4 regions of the Hydrogenophaga sp. L99 genome follow, and region 1 is predicted to be linked to each of the others. Evidence: riboswitches for the same ligand, from Rfam matches in the RefSeq annotation. Region 1 holds a riboswitch; each other region holds the start of a gene.
What was found. Region 1 has a riboswitch for thiamine pyrophosphate ahead of thiC (phosphomethylpyrimidine synthase ThiC). Riboswitches for the same ligand answer to the same signal wherever they lie in the genome.
Positions count from the first base shown of each region.

Region 2: it holds a riboswitch for thiamine pyrophosphate, as region 1 does, so the genes downstream of both, AC4QBL_RS04475 (thiamine ABC transporter substrate-binding protein) here and thiC (phosphomethylpyrimidine synthase ThiC) in region 1, are expected to answer to the same signal.
Region 3: it holds a riboswitch for thiamine pyrophosphate, as region 1 does, so the genes downstream of both, thiM (hydroxyethylthiazole kinase) here and thiC (phosphomethylpyrimidine synthase ThiC) in region 1, are expected to answer to the same signal.
Region 4: it holds a riboswitch for thiamine pyrophosphate, as region 1 does, so the genes downstream of both, AC4QBL_RS07730 (TonB-dependent siderophore receptor) here and thiC (phosphomethylpyrimidine synthase ThiC) in region 1, are expected to answer to the same signal.

Region 1 is NZ_CM178972.1:2,573,851-2,577,852, forward strand. It holds gene AC4QBL_RS12240 (ketopantoate reductase family protein) at 1-810, shown strand, start outside; TPP riboswitch at 865-977, shown strand; gene thiC (phosphomethylpyrimidine synthase ThiC) at 1,096-3,006, shown strand; gene AC4QBL_RS12250 (FAD-dependent oxidoreductase) at 3,010-4,002, shown strand, end outside.
Region 2 is NZ_CM178972.1:924,715-928,716, forward strand. It holds gene AC4QBL_RS04465 (hypothetical protein) at 49-219, shown strand; gene AC4QBL_RS04470 (class I SAM-dependent methyltransferase) at 303-959, opposite strand; TPP riboswitch at 1,139-1,246, shown strand; gene AC4QBL_RS04475 (thiamine ABC transporter substrate-binding protein) at 1,350-2,375, shown strand; gene AC4QBL_RS04480 (ABC transporter permease) at 2,381-4,002, shown strand, end outside; gene AC4QBL_RS04485 (ABC transporter ATP-binding protein) at 3,999-4,002, shown strand, end outside.
Region 3 is NZ_CM178972.1:450,437-454,438, forward strand. It holds gene thiD (bifunctional hydroxymethylpyrimidine kinase/phosphomethylpyrimidine kinase) at 1-207, opposite strand, end outside; partial or broken gene thiE (thiamine phosphate synthase) at 361-915, opposite strand; gene thiM (hydroxyethylthiazole kinase) at 912-1,784, opposite strand; TPP riboswitch at 1,841-1,938, opposite strand; gene AC4QBL_RS02075 (PA2433 domain-containing protein) at 2,033-2,269, opposite strand; gene AC4QBL_RS02080 (NUDIX hydrolase) at 2,433-3,314, shown strand; gene AC4QBL_RS02085 (hybrid sensor histidine kinase/response regulator) at 3,335-4,002, opposite strand, start outside.
Region 4 is NZ_CM178972.1:1,637,425-1,641,426, reverse strand. It holds gene AC4QBL_RS07730 (TonB-dependent siderophore receptor) at 1-1,574, opposite strand, end outside; TPP riboswitch at 1,650-1,752, opposite strand; gene AC4QBL_RS07725 (NAD(P)/FAD-dependent oxidoreductase) at 1,856-2,956, opposite strand; gene fdxA (ferredoxin FdxA) at 2,962-3,291, opposite strand; gene AC4QBL_RS07715 (sulfate adenylyltransferase subunit 1) at 3,398-4,002, opposite strand, start outside.

The DNA.
Region 1 (4,002 bases):
CTCATCGGCCGCCCGGCGCATGTGCAGGCGGTCCAGGCCCACGGCCTGCGCCTGCAAACGCTCAGCTTCGACGAAAACGTGACGCTGGAGGCCAGCACCGAAGCCAGCGCCGTGGCCGGTGCCGACGTGGTGCTGTTCGCCGTGAAGTCGCCCGACACCGAACACGCAGGCGAACAAATGCGCGCGCACCTGAAACCCGGTGCGCTGGTGCTGTGCCTGCAAAACGGGGTGGACAACGCCGAGCGGCTGCGCGCCGTGCTGCCCGGTGTGGCCGTGGCCGCCGCCGTGGTGTATGTGGCCACCGAAATGGCCGGCCCCGGCCACCTGCGCCACCACGGCCGCGGTGAACTCGTCATCGAACCGTCTGTGCGCAGCGCCGAGGTGGTGCAAGCCCTGGTGGCCGCCGGCGTGCCCACCGAGGTGAGCGACAACGTGCGCGGCGCGCTCTGGACCAAGCTCATTCTCAACTGCGCCTACAACGCGCTGTCGGCCGTGGGCCGCATCGCCTACGGTGAACTGGTGCAGCGCCCCGGCGTGCTGGCCGTCATGCGCGACGTAGTGGCCGAATGCCGCGCCGTGGCCGCCGCCGACGGCGTGACCCTGCCCGGCGACGTGGACGCCGCCGTGCGCCGCATCGCCGAAACCATGCCCAGCCAGCTGTCATCCACCGCGCAAGACCTGATGCGCGGCAAGCCCAGCGAAATCGACCACCTCAACGGCTATGTGGTGCAACGCGGCGCAGCACTGGGCGTGCCCACGCCGGCCAACCAGGTGCTGTGGGCGGTGACCAAGCTGGTGGAAAAGCCGTAACCCGACGGTGCACAGGGCCTTGAAACGCGGCCTGCCCGGCAGGCCGCTATACTTCGCCCTGCTCCGGGGTGCACGGGCCGAAAGGCCCAGCGCTGAGATGGTTGAACAACCAAACCCGTGAACTTGATCTGGCTAGTACCAGCGAAAGAAGAGCGCAGCCCCCAGGGCCTGCATCCCCCACCCGTGGCGCGTGTCGCGACGGGTCCGTCCACACCACCAGTGGACCCGGGTGCATGTTTTGAAGGGCGGTCTCCGGAGCATCTACAGCCCCAACAGGAGACCGCCATGAACGCCCCCGACAAAATCCCCTTCGCCGACCAGTTCGCCCTCAGCCGCGAGCCCTTCCCCGCTTCGCGCAAGGTCTACGTGCCTGGCTCGAATCAGAGCATCCAGGTGCCCATGCGCGAGATCCTGCTGTCCAACGGCGAGCGGATCACGGTGTACGACACCTCCGGCCCCTACAGCGACCCGGCCGCTGCCATCGACGTGCGCACCGGCCTGGCCGATGTGCGCGGCGCCTGGATCGCGGCCCGCAGCGACACCGAAACCTACGAGGGCCGCCAGCGCGCCGCGCTGGACGACGGCATCAAGAACGAGGCCGCGCAGAACGGCACCACCATCGAACGCATCGAGGCCCTGCGCGCCGAGGCCGCCGGTCTGCAGCGCACGCCGCGCCGCGCCAAGAGCGGCATGAACGTCTCGCAGATGCACTACGCCCGCCAAGGCATCGTCACGCCCGAGATGGAGTACGTGGCGCTTCGCGAGAACGGCAAGCGCGAATGGATGCGCGAGTACCTGGGCGATCCGGCGCGTGAAGCGCGCCTGCGCGGCAACCCCATGGGCGCGCGCATCCCCGACGTGTTCACGCCCGAGTTCGTGCGCGACGAGGTGGCGCGCGGCCGCGCCATCATCCCGGCCAACATCAACCACCCCGAGGTCGAGCCCATGGCCATCGGGCGCAACTTCGGCGTGAAGATCAACGCCAACATCGGCAACTCGGCCGTGACCTCCAGCATCGAGGAAGAAGTGGACAAGCTGGTGTGGGCGACCCGCTGGGGCGCCGACAACGTGATGGACCTGTCCACCGGCAAAAACATCCACACCACGCGCGACTGGATCGTGCGCAACAGCCCGGTGCCCATCGGCACGGTGCCGATCTACCAGGCGCTGGAAAAAGTGGGCGGGGTGGCCGAAGACCTGACGTGGGCGATCTACCGCGACACCCTGATCGAGCAGGCCGAACAGGGCGTGGACTACTTCACCATCCACGCTGGCGTGCGGCTGGCCTACATCCACCTCACGGCGCAGCGCCGCACCGGCATCGTCTCGCGCGGCGGTTCGATCCTGGCCAAGTGGTGCATCACGCACCACAAAGAGAACTTCCTCTACACGCACTTCGAAGAAATCTGCGAGATCATGAAGGCCTACGACGTGAGCTTCTCGCTCGGCGACGGCCTGCGCCCCGGCAGCGGAGCGGACGCGAACGACGAAGCCCAGTTCGCCGAACTGAAGACGCTGGGCGAGCTCACGCAGGTGGCCTGGAAGCACGACGTGCAGACCATGATCGAAGGCCCTGGCCACGTGCCGATGCACCTGATCCAGGCCAACATGGACGAGCAGCTGAAGCACTGCCACGAAGCGCCGTTCTACACCCTGGGCCCGCTGACCATCGACATCGCGCCGGGCTACGACCACATCGCCTCGGCCGTGGGCGCGGCCATGATCGGCTGGATGGGCACCTCCATGCTCTGCTACGTGACGCCCAAGGAACACCTGGGCCTGCCCGACCGCGACGACGTGAAGCAGGGGATCATTGCCTACAAGATCGCGGCCCACGCGGCCGACATCGCCAAGGGCCACCCCGGTGCCCGGGCGCGCGACGACGCCATGAGCAAAGCGCGCTTCGAATTCCGCTGGCGCGATCAGTTCGCCCTCGGCCTGGACCCGCAGACCGCCGAGAACTACCACGACGAAACCCTGCCCAAGGACTCGTCGAAAGAAGCGCACTTCTGCTCGATGTGCGGGCCGAAGTTCTGCAGCATGAAGATCACGCAGGACGTGCGCGACTACGCCGCCGCCAAGGGCGTGAGCGACGAGCAGGCGCTGGCCGAGGGCATGGCGCAGAAGAGCGCGGAATTCAAGGCCGTGGGCGGCGCGTTCTACGTACCGGCGTCATCCCTCTCGACCAAGGTCTAAACCATGGCACGCATCGGCATCGCCGGCGCGGGTGTGCTCGGCCGCCTGCTCGCGTGGCAGCTGTCCCGCGCGGGGCACGATGTCACGGTGTTCGACCCGGCTTCGGGGCCAGAGGCTCCGCCAACCAGTCAGTTGGTGGGCGGCGCACCGTTTGCGGCCGGCTTCACCGCCGCCGGCATGCTCAGCCCCATCGCCGAGCTGGACAACGCCGGCCCACAGATTGCGCAGCTGGGCTGGCGTTCGCTGGCCCTGTGGCGCGGGGTGGCCGAAGCGCTGCGCGCCGACGGCTGCAGCACACCGCTGGTCGCCCAACACGGCAGCCTGCTGCTGGCGCACGGATCCGACCTGGGTGCGGCGCGCCGCGTGCTGGCCAGGCTGGGCACCGCGCCCACGCTGGCCGCTGATCTGCCCGCGCCCCAGCCGCTGGACCATGCGGCGCTCGCTGCGCTGGAGCCTGCGCTGGCGCCGGGTCTGCACGCCTGGCTGCTGCCCGGCGAGGCGCAGGTGATGCCGCGCGACATGCTCCACGCGCTGGCCGTGCACGCGCCGACGGTGCACTGGTGCTGGGGCGAGCGCGTGGAACGGGTGGAGCCGGGTGTGTTGCACGTGGCGGGTGAGGGGCCGGTGCGCTTTGACCTGGCCATTGACGTGCGGGGAGTGAATTCGGTTCACCCCCGCGCCGCCTGCGGCGTCACCCCCTCAAGGGGGCGCCAGCAGCGGCCCGGCGAAGCCGGTTCCGCGCTGGCATTCGGCGGAGAAATGGCCGTGCGTGGCGTGCGCGGCGAAGTCATCTGGCTACACGCGCCCGGTGTGACATTGCAGCGGCCGGTTCGCCTGCTGCACCCTCGCCACCGCGTCTACATCGTGCCGCGTCCGGGCGACCTGTTCGTGGTGGGTGCCAGCGAGTTGGAGAGCGAGGACCGCTCGCCCGTGAGCCTGCGCAGCGCCGTGGAGCTGATGGCCGCCGCCCAGAGCGCGCTGCCCGAACTGGCCGAG
Region 2 (4,002 bases), 1.6 Mb from region 1:
CTGTGGCCTAATAGAGGGGTTTTCAACCAATTTCTGTCTGGAACCGACATGGGCAACAAAATCGTCACCGAAGCTGACCGCAAAGCTACTCCCCGTCCCACGCCTGTCGCTGGCGTTTCGCTCACCACCCCTGGCCGTGGCCAGCGCGTGAGCCTGGAGCGTGGCGTGGCAACGCGCAGCAAGAAAAACCCGGGCAAGCGCTCCAAAAAGGGCGGCTGACCGGTTGCTGGCTCCTGCGAGCCAGCCCCATGCAAAAGGCCCGCAACCGCGGGCCTTTTGCATGGGGCTTTCTCAGGCGCTGTTCAGGCCGCGCGTTGAAACGTCAAAAATCGGCCTTTGTAAGCCACCCCATCTTCCAGCAGGCGGTCTGCCGCGCGCATGTCCAGGGAGAAGCCCAGGGCGCCCATTGCCCGCCCAAACGCGGCGCGGTTGCCGCGGTCCGGGTCGACGATGATGACCTGCGCACCCGGTGCCGCGTGGCGGTGAATGAAACCGGCCAGCTGGGCCGGTTGCTGGCGCTCGTACAGCAGGTCGCTTCCCACAATCAGGTCAAAACGGCCCAGCAACGGATTGTCGGTTTCCCAGTTGCCCGCCTGGTATTTCAGCGGTCCCAGGCCATTGAGCAGCAGGTTTTCTTTCAGAAAAAGCTCGGTCAAAGGGTGCCAGTCGCTCACAGTCACATTGGCGCCGCGCCGGTGCATCACCAGACTGGACAGCGCCAGCCCGGCACCTATTTCCAGCACCCGCTGGCCAGCCAGCGCATGCGTCTGCATGGCCAGTGCCAGCACCCGGGCCGAAGGCCACACCTGGCCAAACAGCGACCAGCCCGCGGGCGGAATACCCAGCGCACCCGATGTGTTGACGGGGTCAGCGTATTGCTGGGTGTCTAGCAGGCAGCGCATGTGCCAGTCGACACCGCCGAGCGTGACGGTCTCGGTCTTGACTTGGTAGCCGGGCATGGTGGATGTTTCTCATGGGGTGGGACGTGGTGAAGCAGTTCAGATCGAACGGGCACAACGTTTCCTGGAGAAAGGCATGCGGGCCGAAGAGGCACTCTGGTGGTGGGCTTTGCCCTTGCGGGTTGGGCCAATGCACAGTAACACGCCGACCCGCCAACGCGTCGCAGGGCTACAATCCGCCACTTCACCGGGGGTGCCGGCTCACAGCCATGTGGGCAGCGGCTGAGAAATACCCCTCTCACCTGATCTGGGTTGTGCCAGCGTAGGGAGCGTGACGAGCCGGACCACCCAGGGTTGTGTTCCGTTCTTTTCAAGCGCCTGGCGTGGCGGTTATTGAAAAGGCGGCATCGCATGCAACGGCGGATTTTTTCTGGGCTTCTGGTTTCCCTCTTGCTGGCCGGTCACGCGGCGGCCAGCGCGCAAGCGCCCACGGTGCTGCGCCTGCTCACCCACAGCTCGTTTGACCTGCCCAAAGAGCTGCTCGCCCAGTTTGAAAAAGACGCGGGCGTGAAGCTGCAGATCGTCAAGGCGGGCGACGCGGGTGAAATGGTCAACAAACTCATCTTGACCCGCGCCAAGCCGCTGGCCGACGTGGTGTTTGGCATTGACAACACCCTGCTGCACCGCGCGCAAACCGCGAACGTGCTCGATGCCTACACCGGCCCCGCCGCCCAGCGCGCTGTGGCCGCGGGCATGGCCGAGGGCGCTGGCCCCAGCGGTGTGGCGGCAGGCGTGGTGCCGGTGGACTTTGGCTACGTCACGCTCAACATCGACAAAGCCTGGTTTGCCCAGAAGGGCCTGGCACTGCCCACGTCGCTGAACGACCTGACGCTGCCCGCCTACCGCAAACTGCTGGTGGTGCAAAACCCGGCCACCTCCAGCCCCGGCCAGGCCTTTTTGTGGGCCACTGTGGCCGGCCTGGGCGAGGCGGCCGCGTTTGACTGGTGGGCCCGCATGCGCGCCAACGGCGTGAAGGTGGCCAAGGGCTGGACCGAGGCCTATTACACCGATTTCACCCGCAACGGTGGCACGCGCCCGATCGTGGTTAGCTACGCCAGCAGCCCGGCGGCCGAGGTGTTTTACGCCAAAGAAAAACTCACCGAGTCGCCCACCGCCAACCTGTTCCTCAAGGGCGGCGTTTTTAGGCAGGTGGAGGGCGTGGCGCTGGTCAAGGGTGGCAACCCGGCGGCGCGCGAAGCGGCTGGCCGTTTCATTGAGTTTTTGCGCTCGGCCCCGGTGCAGCAGGCCTTGCAGACCAGCATGTGGATGTTTCCGGCCGAAGCCGGTGCGGCGCGGGTGGACGTGATGCAACGCCACGCCAGTGAGCCCACGGCTTACAACAACCCTCCGGCTGACCCAATGGGTCAGCAAGGCAAAGCCTGGCTGCAGCGCTGGACGAAAGTGGTGCTGAAATAAGCAGCATGCCCCGCCTGCCCCTGCGCTGGATGCTGCCAGCCCTGCCGCTGGCGTTTCTGGCGGTGGTGCTGGTGGCGCCTGTGTTGCGGCTGCTGAACGAGGGCCTGGGGAGCTCGGGCGATGTGTCCTGGTGGGCGCTGTGGCAGGACGATCACCTGCGCTGGCGCTTGCTCTGGTCGTTTTCGCAGGCCGCCATCACCTGCGCGCTGGCACTGCTGCTGGGCCTGCCGCTGGCCTGGGTGCTGGCCCGGCTGGAATTTGCCGGGCGCGGCGCCGTGTTGCGCTTGTTGATGCTGCCTTTTGTGGTGCCCACGCTGGTGGCGGCGCTGGGTGTGCTGGCGCTCTGGGGGCCTCGGGGCTGGCTGGGCGAGCCGCTGGCCAGCGCCGGTGTTGACCTGGAAAACAGCCCCTGGCTGCTGCTTTACGGCAACCTGTTTTTCAACCTGTGCCTGGTGGTGCGCGCGGGTGTGGATGCGCTGGAGCAGGTGAGCGCTGCCCGCGTGGGCGCCGCGCGCTCGCTGGGCGCCACGCCATGGCGCGCGTTCTGGCGGGTCGAATGGCCGGCCATTGCGCCCTGGCTGGCCTCGGCGCTGTGTCTCGTGTTTCTGTATTGTTTTTCGGGTTTTGGCCTGGCGCTGATTTTGGGCGGCCAGCGCTACGCCACGGTCGAGGTCGAGATTTACACCCTGGTGGCCTATGAGCTGGAACTGGGCCAGGCCGGCGTGTTGGCCGTGTGGATGCTGGGACTGACCGGTGCCGTGGCCGTGGCTTACGCCTGGATGGAGAAACGGCTGGCGGCACCGGGGCGCATCACACCGGTGGCGCGCCGGCGCCCGCACGGGCTGGGCCAGTGGGCCGCCGTGGCCGGGGCACTGGTCGTGCTGGGGCTGGTGTGTGCCGCGCCGTTGCTGGCCATCGTAGGGCAGGCCGCCCGGGCGCTGCTGTGGGGGCAGGGCGGGGTGGTGTTGCTGGAGCCCGAGACCGGCCAGGCCCTGTGGAACACGCTGCGGTTTTCAGCCATGGCGCTGGTGTTGGCCACCACGCTGGGCCTTACTCATGCGCTGGCGGTGCGCGCGCTGGATGTGGCTGGTGCCGCGCGTGGTGCCAGCCAGGCCCGGGGTGGGCTGGCCCTGGCCTGGCGGGCGGCCGCCTTCTTGCCATTTGTGGTGTCACCGGTCACCGTGGCGTTTGGCTTGCTGCTGCTGTACCCGGACTGGACCGCCAGCCTGGGGTTGCTGGTGGCCGCCTACGCCCTGCTGGCCTACCCCTTTGTGGCCAAGTCGCTCACCGCCGCGCTGGACAGTCTGCCCGCCAGCTATGCCCAGGCCGCTGCCACGCTGGGCGCGAGCCCTTGGCGGGTGTTCTGGCGAGTCACCCTGCCACTGGTGTCGGGCGCGCTGCGCCGCGGCATGGCGTTTGCCGCGGCCACCGCGCTGGGCGAGTTTGCGGTGTCGCTGTTTCTCTCGCGGCCCGAATGGACCACCCTCACCACGCTGATTTACCAACGCCTGGGCCGTCCCGGCGCGGGCAACCTCGACGCTGCGCTGGTGCTGGCCTGCGTGCTCATGGCGCTGGCACTGCTCGCTTTTGCGGGCATTGAAGGCAAAAAGGACAATCGCTCCCATGC
Region 3 (4,002 bases), 2.1 Mb from region 1:
AATGTCGCCCAGCACGGCGTCGATCTGGCGCGCCAGAAACTCGGCGGGCAGCGCGTGGATGCCGCTCACGCCCAGGGTGTTTTGCGCGGTCACAGCGGTGATGGCGGTGGTGCCAAAGCAGCCCAGCGCGGCAATGGTTTTCAGGTCGGCCTGAATGCCTGCGCCACCACCCGAGTCGGAGCCCGCGATGGACAGCACGCGGGGCACGGTGAGGCGGGGTGTTGGTTCGTTTGCCGATTCGGTGCGCGCTTGCGTTTGGGCCGCACGGGCCGCCAGCGCGCCGTCCACCAGGCTGCGCAGCACCTGCGCTGCGTGCTCGGGGTCGGGCGCGTCGCTGATGGCGCGCACCACGGCCACGCTGTCGGCGCCGGCGGCCACCACCTCGGCCAGGCTGCCGGCGTGCATGCCGCCAATGGCCACCAGTGGCAAAGCGGTGTGCTGGCGCGCCCAGCGCAAGCCCGCCAGCCCCAGCGGCTCGGCGGCGTCGCCCTTGGTGGGGGTGGCAAACACCGGGCTGATGGCCAGGTAGTCCACCGGTTGTACCCGCGCCAATTGCAGCTGGTCCAGCTGCTCAATCGACCAGCCCAGCCACATGTGGGCGGGCATCAGCCGCCGCGCATCGGCGGGCAGCAGGTCGCTCTGGCCCAGGTGCAGGCCCTCGGCGTTCACCGCCAGGGCCACGTCCAGCCGGTCGTTGATGACCAGCGGCACGCCGTGCGGGGCCAGCAGTGTTTTGAGCGCATGGCCCCAGCGCACCAGGTCACGGGTGCTGGCGGTTTTGCTGCGCAGCTGCACGCAGCTCACGCCACCGCGCACGGCGGCTTGCACCTGTTGCAGCCAGGTGGCTTCAAACATACCCGCGGGGTCGGTCACCCAATACAGCGCCAGTTGGGCGCGCAGATGGTGTGGCCTCATGCCTGGCCTTCCTGCAGGCTCAGGGTGGCCAGAAAATCGGCTTCGCTGAGCTGGTCCACCGCGTCCAGCAAGGCCACGGCGTAGCTGCCCACGCCGCCACCTTGCTCAGCCACCCGGCGCGCAGCCAGCTGGCCCGCCACACCCAGAAAGCCCATGGCCGATGTGCAGGCCCGCCAGGCGTTGGGCTGCACCGCCGCAAAAGCCGCTACCAACGCGGTGGCCGAGCAGCCCACGCCGGTCACGCGGGTCATCCAGGGGTGGCCGTTGGCCAGCACGGCGCAGGCGCCCGCTGGCCCCAGCACATAGTCTTTTTCACCCGACACGCACACCACGGAGTTGAACTGCTCGCTCAAGGCGCGTGCGCTGTGCAGCGCGTCGCTGGAAGCCGCCGCGCTGTCTACGCCGCGCGACGCACCCGCCACGCCGGCCAGGCTCAAAATTTCCGAGGCGTTGCCCCGGATGATGCCGGGCCGGCCTTGCGCGAGCAGGTACGCCAGGGTGCGGTTGCGGTAGGCCGATGCCCCGGCGCCCACTGGGTCCAGCACGGCCGGTTTGCCCAGGGCCCGCGCCGTTTGCAGCGCCAGCGCCATGGCCGGCACCCACTGCGCGTCCAGCGTGCCGATGTTGACCGCCACGGCCTGGGCGATGGCCACCATGTCGGGCACTTCTTCGACCGCGTGGGCCATGATGGGCGAGGCGCCCGCGGCCAACAGCATGTTGGCGTTGAAATTCATCACCACGAAGTTGGTCACGCTGTGCACCAGCGGCGCTTGCTGGCGCACGGCTTGCACGTCAGCCCACAGGTCGGCGGACGAAAGGCGGGCGGGGTGGGTTGGCGCGGGCGGGGCGCAATCAGCGGGCAGTGACATACAGCGGCCTTGTAAAAAAAGCGGGCATGTCAGGTGCGGTGATGCGGGCACGCGCGGTGAGGCGGTGTTTGCTTCCCTACGCTGGCATGACCCAGATCAGGTTTAAAGGGTATTTCTCAGCCCCGAAACAACCGGGGCACCCCTAGCAATGGCGTGGGTCTTTCAATCCACTGAACGCATATTTTTCAGGTCTTCAGCAAAGACCCCCCGGCGCGGTGCGCGTCATGCACCGGCCAGGCGAGCGGAGTTTACAGGCCCAGGATCTTCTTGGCGTCGCCCAGCGCTTTCATGGACCCGGCGTGGTCACCGGCTTTGTGCAATCGCTCGCCGTCGCTGCGCAGCGCGGTCACTTTTTCCTGGTCGGCTGCAGCCAGTGCGGGCTTGGTCAGCAGCTTGGCATCAATCGCTTTCATTTCGCCGGGGCAACCGTGTGCCATGGCCGCGCCCGAGAACACCAGCGCGCAAGACAACAACAACTTTTTCATGACAAAACTCCAACACGGCCAGAACATACTGGCCTGTGCATTGTTTCCAGTTGCCAGAGTGGGCGCCACGGCCAGGCGATTGCCCCTGTGTGGCCGGGGTGAATGCCGCCCACCTGTCTTGCGCGTGCCAAGGCCGCGGGCCCTGCCGCACGACAATGCGCGCATGGCCATACCGATCAATTCCGACACCGTGCTCACGCCGCCCGTGCCGTCTGCCACCGTGATGGTGGTGCGCGATGGCCCCAGCGGGCTGGATGTGCTGCTGGTGCGCCGGCACGGCAATTCGGGCGTGCTGGGTGGGGTGCATGTGTTCCCCGGTGGCAAGCTCGATGCGGCCGACCAGCAGGTGGACCCCGCGGCGCTCGACCTGCCCGCGCAGGCCTTGCTGCACGGCCTGGGCGAGCCCGGGTTGGACCTGCCCACCGCCCTGGGCCTGCATGTGGCTGCGCTGCGCGAAACCTTTGAAGAGTGCGGCCTGTTGTTGGGTCAGGTGGCGGCTGCACCCGGCCTGGTGCAGCAGGTGCGGGCGCACACGCTGGCAGGCCTGGGTTTTGCTGGCGCGCTGCAGCAGCTGGGCCTGCCGCTGGCCGCTTCCAGCCTGGTGCCCTGGTCGCGGTGGATCACGCCGCGCGTGCCCTCGGTCACCAACAAGCGCTTTGACACCCGGTTTTTTGTGGCCGCCGCGCCGCACGGCCAGGCCACTGAGCACTGCACCTTTGAAACCACCGAGGCCGTGTGGCTGGCGCCGCGCACCGGGCTGGAACGCTACTGGGCGGGCGAGATCGACCTGGCGCCACCGCAGATCATGACGCTGAGCCAGTTCAGCCGCCTGGGCAGTGTGGCCCAGGTGCTGGCCGCTGCGCGCAGCCGCCTGCCCGCATTGATTGCGCCCGAACCGTTTGACGAAGCCGGTTGCCGCGTGATTTGCTACCCCGGCGACCCGCGCCACAGCGTGCCCGAACGGGTGTGGCCAGGCCCCACGCGGCTGATCTACCGCAACCAGCGGTTTGAGGCCGACGGCGGGTTGGCCGCGCTGCTGGGTTGAGCGACCGCTGGGCTGAGCGCTCAGGCCGGTGTGGCGCCCGGCACGATATGCCGCACCAATCGGTCCACCGCCGCAAACAGCTCTTCCACGGTGTTGGGTTTGTAGATCAGCTCGCTCACGCCAAGGGCGCGGGCTTGCTGTTGCAGATCTTCCGTGATGTGGCCCGACGTGATGGCCACGGGCAACGCCGGCCGCAGTTGCCGCACCACGCGGGTCAAATTCAGGCCCGACATGCCGGGCATGTTGTAGTCGGTGATCACCAGGTCAAACGTGGCACCGGGCGCACGGATCGCGCTCAGTGCTTGCTCCGCATCGGTGAACACCGAGGCGCGGTAGCCCTCCCGTTCCATCAGACGCTGCATCAGGAAGACGATCATGTCGTCGTCGTCCACATACAAGATATGGGGCCGCTTCGCGGGGGCGGTTGAGCCGTGTGGCGGCCTGGCGCGCGGACTTTCGGCCATCGGTTCGGGCAGCCCCAGGCTCTCGCTGGCCGGTGCGGCGGGCAGGTAGATCGTGAAGGTGGAGCCTTGGCCCGGCGCACTGCGCACATCCAACACGGCCTGGTGGTCGCGCAAAATGCCGTGCACCACCGCCAGCCCCAAACCCGTGCCTTTGCCGGGCGGCTTGGTGGTGAAAAAGGGTTCAAACATGCGCGCGCGGGTTGCCTCGTCCATGCCCATGCCGT
Region 4 (4,002 bases), 940 kb from region 1:
TGGTTGGTGTAGCGTGCGCGGCCGGGCGCGACTTCCGATTCGACACCTTGCCCCCAGCTGGCGTAGGCCATCTGCGCCGCGTTGAGCTGCCAGGTGGCGGCCAGCCATGGCGTGGTGACGTTCTGGGTATAGTTGGTGGCCCGCGTTCCGTCCGTGCGCACGCTGGCGCGGTCGAGCAGCGTGTGGCGCAGGCCGAACCAAGTTTGAAGCTGTTCGTTCCAGCGGATCACGTCGGTGGCGAAGAACTCGGTGCTGCGCTCGGTGCGGTTGGTGTACGGGTCGGTGTATTCGGCCAAGGGCGCGAAGGTAGGCAGGGTGTAAATGTTGCCAATGCCAACCGGGTTGTACGGATCGTCGGCTTGCAGCTGACCCCGGTCGGTGAAGCGGCTGGTGACCACGCCGGCGCTCACTTGGTGTTGAAGGGCGCCGGTGGTCAGTTTGCCGTTGATGCGCCACTGTGCGGCTGTGGTGTTGCGGCGCTCGTTTTCGCTGCGGTAATCGTAGAGGTCGAAGTCGCCATTGGGGCAATAGCTGAAGAGGTATTCGTCGGCAACCGGGTCGTAGCAACCATAGGGATACGCCAACCGGTCATCGGTCTTCAGCCGGTGCGTGCCCAGCTGCGCTTGCCAGTTCCAGTCGCTGTTGATGGCTTGGGTGTAGCGCACGCTGCCGCTGAAATTTTGGAACACCACGGGCTGGCTCCAAGGCTGGGTGTTGATGTTGATGCGGGCATCGGCCGGGGGCAGGGCGCTTCCCAGCAGGCTCAGGCCGGGCACGCTGGCCTGGCTGCGGCGCGAAACCTCGAATTCACCTTCCAGCAGGCTGTCGGGCGATAGACGCGCGTCCATTGCCAGCGCCATCAGGGCGCGCTGACCTTCGGTGCCGCGTCCGTGGCTGTTCAGGCGCTCGCCGAGCAGGTTGAGGCGGTAGCCCACGTCGCGGTTGTCACCCAGGCGCCCGCCCAGGTCGGCATGCACCAGCGCATTGCCGGTGCTGTTGGCTTCCAGTCGCAGGCTGCGCAGCTTGTTTTGGGTGGGGCGCTTCACCACCAGGTTGAACAGGCCGCCGGGCGCGCTGGTACCGGCCTGGATGCCACTGGTCCCTTTGAGCAACTCCACGCGCTCCAAGTGGTCCAGCGGCAGCGCGGTTTCGGCGCTGATGGGCAGGCCTTCGCGGCGGTAGTTGTAGGTGTTGTCGATGACGAAGCCGCGCACGCTCGCGTAGTCGTAATAGCCGCCAGCGTTGTAGGCGTCTGAAACCGACGCGTCCAGACGGTACAGGTCGCTCAGCCGGCGTGCCCCGGTGTTGATGATCTCGTCCGACGAGATGACGGTGGCGCTCAGCGGCGAATGGGCCAGGGGCTGGTCTGCGAACCCGCTGACGTCGGGCGCAGCGGTGACTGCGTCACTTTGAATGACGACCTCAGCCAGGCTGGCCGTGGGCGCCGGGCTTTGCGCTTGTGCTGCAGACGCGCAAGCGAGCAGGCAGGCCACGGCAGCGCTGCTGGGTTTGAAAGGGCCTGCCGCCGCAGCGGGCAGGCAAAGTGGGGAAGCGTTTCGGTTGGTGGTTGCCATGTGTTGTGTCCGTGGGACGTCAATGGCAGGTCGGCTGCACGCAAAACGGAGCTGGCGCACGTCGGGCGTGCGTTGGGTTTTGCGTGGCTGCTTCCCTGCGCGAGGATTACCTCAATCAGGTTCAAAGGGACTTTCTCAGTCGCAGCCTTGTCAGACCGCAACACCCCTAGCGAATGCACTTTTTCAAGCGCGGTTGGATTGTAGGTGCAAAAACAAAGCCCTCCGGTGGGAGGGCTTTGCGGGTGAGCGCAGGTGGCTCAATGGGTTTTGACGGGATCGGCTCAGTCAAACACCGGTGACTCGACACCCAGCACCTTGTGCAGTTTGGGGCTGGTGGTGGTGTATTGCAAAAACACCTTCTTGTCCGGAAAGATGATGGGCATGGCACCAAAAGCGGCCAGGGCGCATTCGTGGAAGCCGCACAAAATGAGCTTCTTTTTACCTGGGTAGGTGTTGATGTCGCCCACGGCGAAGATGCCGGGAATGCTGGTGGAAAACTTTTCGGTGTCCACGACCAGCTGCTTGCGTTCAATCTCCAGGCCCCAGTCGGCAATGGGGCCGAGCTTGGGCGACAGGCCAAAAAAGACCAGCAGCACGTCGAGCGGCACCACGCGGGTCACGGCGTCAGAGCCGGTGACTTTGACACCGCTGAGGCGGCCGTCTTGTTCTTCATGGCCGGTGATCTGGCCGACGATGAACTGCATCTCGAGTTGGTCACACAGGTCGCGCATCTTGGCCACGTTGGCGGGCGCGGCCTTGAAGCCGTCGCGGCGGTGGATCAGGATCACGCTTTCGGCTTTGTTCGGGCCATCGGCCACGAAGTTGAGCGCCCAGTCAATGGCCGAGTCGCCACCGCCCACGATCACCAGATTTTTGCCGGCGAAGTCGGCCGGGTTCTTGACCCGGTAAAACAGCTGTGAATCGTCGAAACGCTCCAGACCGTCCACCTTGAGCAGTCGCGGCTGAAAGGCGCCCACCCCGGCGGCAATGAACAGCGTCTTGGTGAGGAAGCGGGTGCCTTTGGACGTTTCGACGAAGAAGCGCCCGTCAGCTTGTTGCGCCACTGTGGTCACTTCTTGACCCAGGTGGAACGTGGCGCCAAACGGTGCAATCTGCTTGAGCAGGCTGTCCGTGAGTTCCTGGCCGGTACACACTGGGATGGCCGGTATGTCGTAAATCGGCTTGTCTGGGTACAGCTCCACAGGCTGGCCACCAGGGTAGGCCAGCGCGTCGATCACATGCGCCTTGATCTCCAGCAGCCCGAGCTCAAACACCTGAAATAGGCCCACCGGGCCGGCACCCACGATGACGGCATCGGTTTCGATCGGACCATCATGCGCGGCTGCTGTGTCCATCACGGCAGGGGCCAGTTGCGGGTCCATGGTGCTCAGCGGATCAGCTCGGACAGCTTGCCGCTGCGGTCTTTCCAGTCGTCGGCGTCGGGCAGCGGCTCTTTGCGCTTGGTGATGCTTTTCCAGCCTGGCAGCACGGCCAGATCGGCGTTGAGCTGGGTCATGTGCAGCTGGTCTTTGGGCAGGTCTTCTTCGGCGTAGATCGCGCTGACCGGGCACTCGGGAATGCAGACGGCGCAGTCAATGCACTCATCGGGGTCGATGGTCAGGAAGTTGGGGCCTTCACGGAAGCAGTCGACGGGGCAGACGTCCACACAATCGGTGTATTTGCAGCGGATGCAGGATTCGGTGACAACGTGGGTCATGGTGTGGTGGGCTGTTCGGTAAAACCCCAGATTTTAGGGTTTTCCAGAGTGTAGGGAGGGGTCAAGCCCCTTGCGTTGACATAAGTTAAGGTTGTTGGGCGCGGGTTCAGCTGACCAGCAGGGCGCCAGAGGTCTTGTGGCTGGCGGTGTCCACCAGCACCAGGGAGCCCAGCGCGCGCGACTGCGCAAACGGCAGGGTGACCAGCGGCTCTTGCAGCGTGAGCTCAATATGACCGATGGCGTTGGGTTCGAGCTGCGTGGCGTCTTCTTCGGCCAGGGTGTTGATGTCAAGCTTGTGCACGATGCGCTTGACCTTGGCCTTGACCCAACGGTGACCGTGAAGCGCCCAGTACACACGCCCGGCGACCAGGGTTTCGTCGTCCAGCCAGGCCACGGTGGCGCAAATCTCGCGGCTGCCTTCCAGGGCTGTACCGCCGCTGTTATCGGCCGCCAGCAGCCAGTCCCCGCGCGACACATCGACCTCACGGTCCAGCACGATGCCCGCGCTGTGACCGGCCTGCACCGCTTTGGGTGTGCGCGCATGGTCGAGCACTTGCGCCACGGTGGCGGCCTGGCCGCTGGGCATGACCTTGACTTGCTGACCCGGCTGAACGCCGCCGGTGGCCACACGGCCCCAGAACACGCGCCGGCCTTGGCTGGTGTCGGACGAGCTGCTGAACTTTTCGACCCATTGAACGGGAAATGCGAAAG